One region of the Hydrogenophaga sp. SL48 genome, then DNA from elsewhere that is predicted to be linked to it. Evidence: predicted binding sites of a transcription regulator. Region 1 holds the regulator's gene; the other holds the start of a gene.
What was found. The regulator sigma-54, encoded in region 1, starts transcription at its own class of promoters, with help from an activator protein. The targets are predictions, from matches to a motif close to TGGCANGNAANCTGCTTT.

Region 1 (3,202 bases):
AGGGTGGCGACACCAACCGAACCGCCGCCAACCCGACCGGCCGCGTGCGCGCCATGCTCACGCCGATTCCGGACGCACCGGCCGCCAATGTGCCCGCGCCTGTGCCCACCGATCCAGCCAAGCTGCGTCCCAGCAGCAAGATCACCGAGCCTCGCAAGTGACGGGGACCGTCTCCAGCCCACAGGGTGGGATGGCGTCGAACAGCCGCCTGGAAGTTCGGGGTCTCAAGAAGTCCTATGGCAGCCGCAAGGTGGTCAAGGACGTGTCGCTGTCGGTGGACAAGGGCGAGGTCGTGGGGCTGCTCGGCCCCAACGGCGCGGGGAAAACCACCTCGTTCTACATGATCGTGGGCCTGCTGCGCGCGGACGGCGGTGAGATTCTGCTCGACGGACGGCGCATCGAATCCCTGCCCATCCACCGCCGTGCCCGCCTCGGCCTGGGGTACCTGCCGCAAGAAGCGTCGATCTTCCGCAAACTCACGGTCGCGCAGAACGTGCGCGCCGTGCTGGAGCTGCAGCACGGGCCTGACGGCCAGCCGCTGCGTGAATCCGAGATCAACAGCCGGCTCGACGAACTGCTCAAGGACCTGCGGGTGGACCACCTGCGCGACTCGCCCGCGCCGTCCTTGTCGGGCGGCGAGCGCCGGCGCGTCGAGATCGCGCGTGCGCTGGCCACGCGGCCCCGCTTCATCCTGCTCGACGAACCCTTCGCCGGCATCGACCCGATCGCGGTGCTGGAGATCCAGCACATCATCGGTTTTCTGAAGGCGCGCGGCATCGGCGTGCTGATCACCGACCACAACGTGCGCGAAACGCTGGGCATCTGCGACCACGCGTTCATCATCAGCGACGGCCACGTGCTGGCCAGCGGCACGTCCGCCGAGATCGTCGAAAACGCCGAGGTGCGCCGCGTGTACCTCGGCGAAAACTTCCGCATGTGAGCATGACCCCCACGCTCCTCACTTCGTGTGGTTCGCTGCCCCCCAAGGGGGCTGATTCGCCTTGGGGCGGCCCGGCGGCGAATCGTTTTTCCGAGCAAGCGGGACAGGCCCTGTGAAACAAGGTCTGTCGCTGCGCGTCTCGCAGCACCTCGCACTCACCCCCCAGCTGCAGCAGTCGATCCGGCTGCTTCAGCTGTCCACGCTGGAGATGGCCCAGGAGGTCGAGCAGATGCTCGACGAAAACCCGTTCCTGGAACGCGGCGAAGAAACGGCCGAGCGCGAAGACTTTGGCCTGGCGCAGACCGATGCGCCGGTCAGCGTGGCCGAGCAGATCGCCGACGCGGCCTCGCCCGTGGATGAATTCCCGGTGGCTGCCACCGAGTTCGACAGCCGCGTGTCCAGCACCGACAGCGCGCCGTCCGAGAGCGCACCCGCCGACGATCTGGAAAGCCGGCTCGAAGGCGCCAGCCCGGTCGAAGAGAGCTGGGAAGGCGACGGCACCGTCGAAATGGCGCCCGATGACAGCGAGTGGGGCGGCGACGCCCCGGCGCGCAACAACAGCTCCTCCGGCGAAGACGACGAAACCGCCAGCGCGGCCGATCTGGCGCGTGTGCCCGTGAGCCTGCAGGACCACCTGCACGAGCAGGCGCGCTGCCTGCGCCTCTCCGACGAAGACCGCGCCGCCCTGTATTTCCTGATCGAGTCGCTCAACGACGACGGGTACCTCGAAGACCGCATGACCGACCTGGCGCGGGCCTGGTGGCAGCTGTCGGCCTCGCCCGTGTCCCACGCCGAGCCGGCGTTCGAGGTCATCGAGGCCATTGAGGGCCGCCTCAACACCGCGCTGCAATGGCTGCAGCAGATGGAGCCTGCCGGTGTCGGCGCGCGCGACCTGGGCGAATGCCTGCGCCTGCAGATCCTGGAGATGCGCAATTCGCCGGCCGCCCGCGCGGCGCTCGCCATCTGTGGCCAGCCGCTGGAGCTGATGGCCAAGCGCGATGTGAAGCGCCTTTGCGGCCTCTGCAGCCTGGACGACGAGACGGTGCGCTCGGGGCTGTCGCTGATTGCACGGCTGGAACCCAAGCCGGGCCGCCGCTTCGTGGACGTGGAGCGCAACGTGGTCGTGCCCGACGTGATCGTCACGCGCGCCGGTCGCGGCTTCAAGGTGTCGCTCAATGCCGAGGTCATGCCGCGCCTGCGCGTGCACGACGTCTACGCCAACGCCATGCGCGGCAACCGCGGGGGCCGTGACAACGGCGGCGAGGCCGGTCACGCTGCCATGCAGCAGCGCCTGCAGGAAGCGCGCTGGTTCATCAAGAACATCCAGCAGCGCTTCGACACCATCCTGCGCGTCTCCAGCGCCATCGTCGAGCGCCAGCGCAACTTCTTCATGCACGGCGAACTCGCCATGCGCCCGCTGGTGCTGCGCGAGATCGCCGACGAGCTGGGCCTGCACGAATCCACCATCAGCCGCGTGACCACCGCCAAGTACATGTCCACGCCGTTCGGCACCTACGAGCTGAAGTATTTCTTCGGCTCCAGCCTCGGCACCGAGACCGGTGGCAACGCGTCGAGCACCGCGGTGCGTGCGCTGCTCAAGCAGTTCATCGCGGCCGAAGAGGCGGCCAAGCCGCTCTCCGACAACCAGCTTTCCGACCTGCTCAAGGAGCAGGGCATCGAGTGCGCGCGCCGCACCGTGGCCAAGTACCGCGAAGCGCTGCGCATCGCGCCGGCGAATTTGCGCAAGGCGCTGTGAACACCCCCTGCGCCGCTTCGCGTCTCCCCCCTCAAGGGGGGCCGCACCCGCGGCTTGGCAAAGCCAGTTCCGTGGTGCGTGCTGGAAACGGGCGCGCGTGATCGCCACCTGCGGACGCACCCGCGCTCAACATCTGTACTTCCTGTGAACCAACTCAAACTCTTCCTCCCCTGCGCCGCCGGCGTCGAGGACATGCTGGCCGACGAGGTGCAGCGCATCACCAGCGAGCCGCTGGCCTTCAAGGCGCGTGGCGGTGTGGGCGTCAAGGCCTCGTGGCGCGATGCCATGCGCCTGAACCTGCACAGCCGACTCTCTCAACGGGTCTTGGTGCAGCTGTGGCACGGCGGCTACCGCAGCGAGCAGGACTTGTACAACGCGGCTGGCGAGATCGCCTGGGAAATCTGGTTCACGCCGAAGCAGACCATCAAGGTCGAGATCACGGCGCAGCACAGCCCGCTCACCAGCCTCAACTTCGCTGCACTGAAGATCAAGGACGCGATCTGCGA
Region 2 (3,202 bases), 790 kb from region 1:
GACGCCAGCAGATGGAGCCCTGCTGCACGCGCTCGCGTGCCAAAGGTCTTGAAAAATCCGGGGGTTGTCGCGTGCACTTCTGTTTTCTCGGCCTGCCACGCCGGTCCTTCAACTTCTAGCGTGCATGAGGACTGCCTAAAAACTCTGGATTATCAATCAGCGGCACTCGCTGGGTGCGAATCGAGCGGGCAGCGGATTCGATGGCGCCGTGATCGCCATGCCTCGGGCCGATGCCAACGTGTTGGCAGAGGATGCACAGGCCCAGTCCAGAGCTCCGGTCTCTCCCGAGTAAGCGGCAGAAAGTGCCGTGTCCAATGGAACGAAGTTGCTACCTACTGACAGGAATGGCTTTAACGCCAAAACTGCAGCATCAGGAATGGCACCGATATTTTCCTGATTGAAGGTGACTGCAATTTCACCTGTTGTCGTATCTATCTGAACCCTCTGGACATATTTGCTCACCAACCCTGTGCTGCCGTGCCCCTCATTGAATGCAGTCGCAAGTGCGGCCAACTCGGCCTGCGTCAGAGCTGCAGTAGAAACAATCTGTTTGGCATCAGTGGCCAACGACAGCCCCTCAGTAATGCGCGCGCGGATGGTGTAGTCCTGATAGGCCGGCAGTGCCACCGCCGCCAAGATGCCGATGATCGCCACTACGATCATCAGTTCAATGAGGGTGAAGCCTCGAATGCTTTCAGATTTCATGCAAGCCCCTTGGAATGCTTTTTTCGACCCAATAACAGGAGCAGATGTCATGCCAATAGCAATGCACCATTTATCGTGATTTTTTTCACGGATTTCTGGCGCGTTGTAAATTTTTGTCAACTTCACACGAGAGATGAAACAATTATTGCCATATGGCAAGCGGCGAAAAATGCTCAGACGCGTCCAGATTGATATCTCTGTGTCAAAAAAAAGGACGCTGGATAGCGTCCTTTTTCCCTACCAGAAGAACCCTGTCAGCTCTTCAAGCATCTATTATCGGCACTCGCTGGGCGCGAACTTGGCCGGCAGAGATCCAGTAGAGACGCCGGTGCCCATGCCGCGCGAAGTAGCAACACTATGGACTTCAGAACCGCAAGCCCAATCGATGGCGCCGGTTTCACCGGAATACCCGGCAGCCAATGCAGTATCGAGCGCCACGAAGTTGCTGGTACCAACCGACATGAACGGCTTCAGATACAGCGTCGCGGCATCAGGAATGGCGCCCACGTTGGCCCTGTTGTAAGTCACCTCAATCTCACCGGTGGTTTCGTTGATAAACACGCTGGACACGTACTTGCTGGTCGCACCTGTGCTGCCTCCCTGGGCATTCCAGGATGTTGCCAAGGCGAGCAGCTCTGGCGCCGTCGTGGCGCTCGTGCCAATCTGCGTCTTCGCATCGGCAGCCACCGACAGACCTTCGGTGATGCGAGCGCGAATCGTGTAGTCCTGATAAGCCGGCAGAGCGACAGCAGCCAGGATACCGATGATGGCCACCACGATCATCAATTCGATCAGGGTGAAACCTTTTTGCATGGAACGCTTCATTGAGACAACTCCTAGAGGGGTTTGTGGGTTGGGGACGGGTACTTCTCAGCAGAGAGCGTGCCAGGCGGAAATGCCGGTGGTTTTGAGTGCTTTTTCACGCCTGCCCCCCTGCGTGTGACGATTTGTGTCCCCTGTCACCTCGCATCGCTGACAATTTTTGTCGGTCTGGGCTGGGGGAACAATTTTTGTCACAGCTCGAAGGTCTGCCCGGCGCTGAGCCAGCGGATGTCGTGGCGCACGTCGGCTTCGCGGTTCGGCGTCTGGTCGAAGCGGCGGATTTCTTCCATGATCAGCCCGGTCTCGGCCGGCTTGGTGTGGGTGATGTAGATCGGGAAGCGGCGGTCGCACTGGATCTGGTCGAGCTCTTCGGCGAGGGTGCTGGGCGCGAGGTGCAGGCTGCGCTTGGCCAGCTCTTTTTCGCGGTCGCTGAAGGCGGTTTCGATGATGAGCAGGGCCACCTTGAGCTGGTTGACGCGCTGCCAGAAGGCGGGGTTGCGCTCGGTGTCGCCGCTGAAGACCCAGTGACCGCTGGCGCTGTCCACCGCGTAGCCGACGGCGGGCACGGTGTGCACGGCGGGCAGCGCTTCGATGCGTTTGCCGCCCACCTGCAGCGTTTCACCCACGGCGATGGGGTTGAAGCGCATCAGCGGCGTGTCGGCGCTGGGGATGGCCGAGAAGTCCGGCCAGATCAGGTTGTTGAAGATGTGCACCTTGAGCGCGTCGATGGTGCCCGGCAGCGCGTGCACCTGCAGCGGCGGGGCGCCGGCGGCCAGCCGCAACGCGGCCACGGCATCGAGCATCAAGGGCAGGCTGGCCACGTGGTCGAGGTGGGAGTGGGTGAGCAGGACGTGGTTGACCGCAGCCATTTCGTTCAGGCTGAGGTCGCCCACGCCGGTGCCGGCGTCGATCAGCACGTCGTCGTCCAGCAAGAACGAGGTGGTTCGGCACCCTTGGGCAATGGCGCCGGAACACCCCAGTACACGTACCCTCATTGGTTTTCCAGGTGAATGGGGCCTCGGGAGCGGCCTATTTGGTGTCAAAGGTGGTGGAGCCGTCCCAGCCCGCAGGCGGCGGCGAAAGTCGCATCGAGACTACCCGCTCGGCATAAAGGCGGTAAAGGACTTTTTTGGCATTCTGGCGCTGCACGTTGAGCAGATGCACGTCGCAGGCATCCCAGTCTTGTGCGCGCCAGGCCAGCAGGGCTTTTTGCCACTCGCGCAGCTCGTCCTCCAGCGCGGCGGAGGTCTGCTCGCGGGTGCACAGCGGCGTGTGGATCGTCACGGCCTGGGCCTTGCCTTTCACGCGGACCCGGTCCAGCTCCTGCCAGACAAACCCCGGCGCCTGCCGGCGGGTGAATTCGCTGGCCACGATGTCCACCCCGTAGAGCTTCGAGAGGCCTTCCAGGCGGGCGCCCAGGTTCACCGCGTCACCCACCACGGTGTAGCTGCGGCGCACATCGGAGCCCATGTCGCCCACGCACATTTCGCCAGTGTTCAGGCCCACTCCCACCCCGATGGCGGGCAGGCCCGCCTGGTGGCGCTCCTGGTTGAACGTCCGGATGGCGTCGGACATGTCGAGCGCGGTCTGGACCGCGAGGCTGGCGTGGTCGGGGGTGGCGACCGGCGCGCCCCAGAAGGCCATGACGCAGTCGCCCATGTATTTGTCGATGGTG

Region 2: IM738_RS20335 (pilin) is a predicted target of sigma-54. The motif match lies at 1,576-1,593, and genes of this name have one in related genera.

Annotation. Positions count from the first base shown of each region.
Region 1 covers NZ_CP063400.1:5,100,083-5,103,284, forward strand. The annotation lists gene lptA (lipopolysaccharide transport periplasmic protein LptA) at 1-161, shown strand, start outside; gene lptB (LPS export ABC transporter ATP-binding protein) at 191-940, shown strand; gene rpoN (RNA polymerase factor sigma-54) at 1,053-2,696, shown strand; gene IM738_RS24295 (THUMP domain-containing class I SAM-dependent RNA methyltransferase) at 2,841-3,202, shown strand, end outside.
Region 2 covers NZ_CP063400.1:4,306,652-4,309,853, reverse strand. The annotation lists gene tfpZ (TfpX/TfpZ family type IV pilin accessory protein) at 1-77, opposite strand, end outside; gene IM738_RS25945 (pilin) at 157-831, opposite strand; gene IM738_RS20335 (pilin) at 979-1,530, opposite strand; gene IM738_RS20330 (3',5'-cyclic-nucleotide phosphodiesterase) at 1,719-2,522, opposite strand; gene IM738_RS20325 (CHASE2 domain-containing protein) at 2,557-3,202, opposite strand, start outside.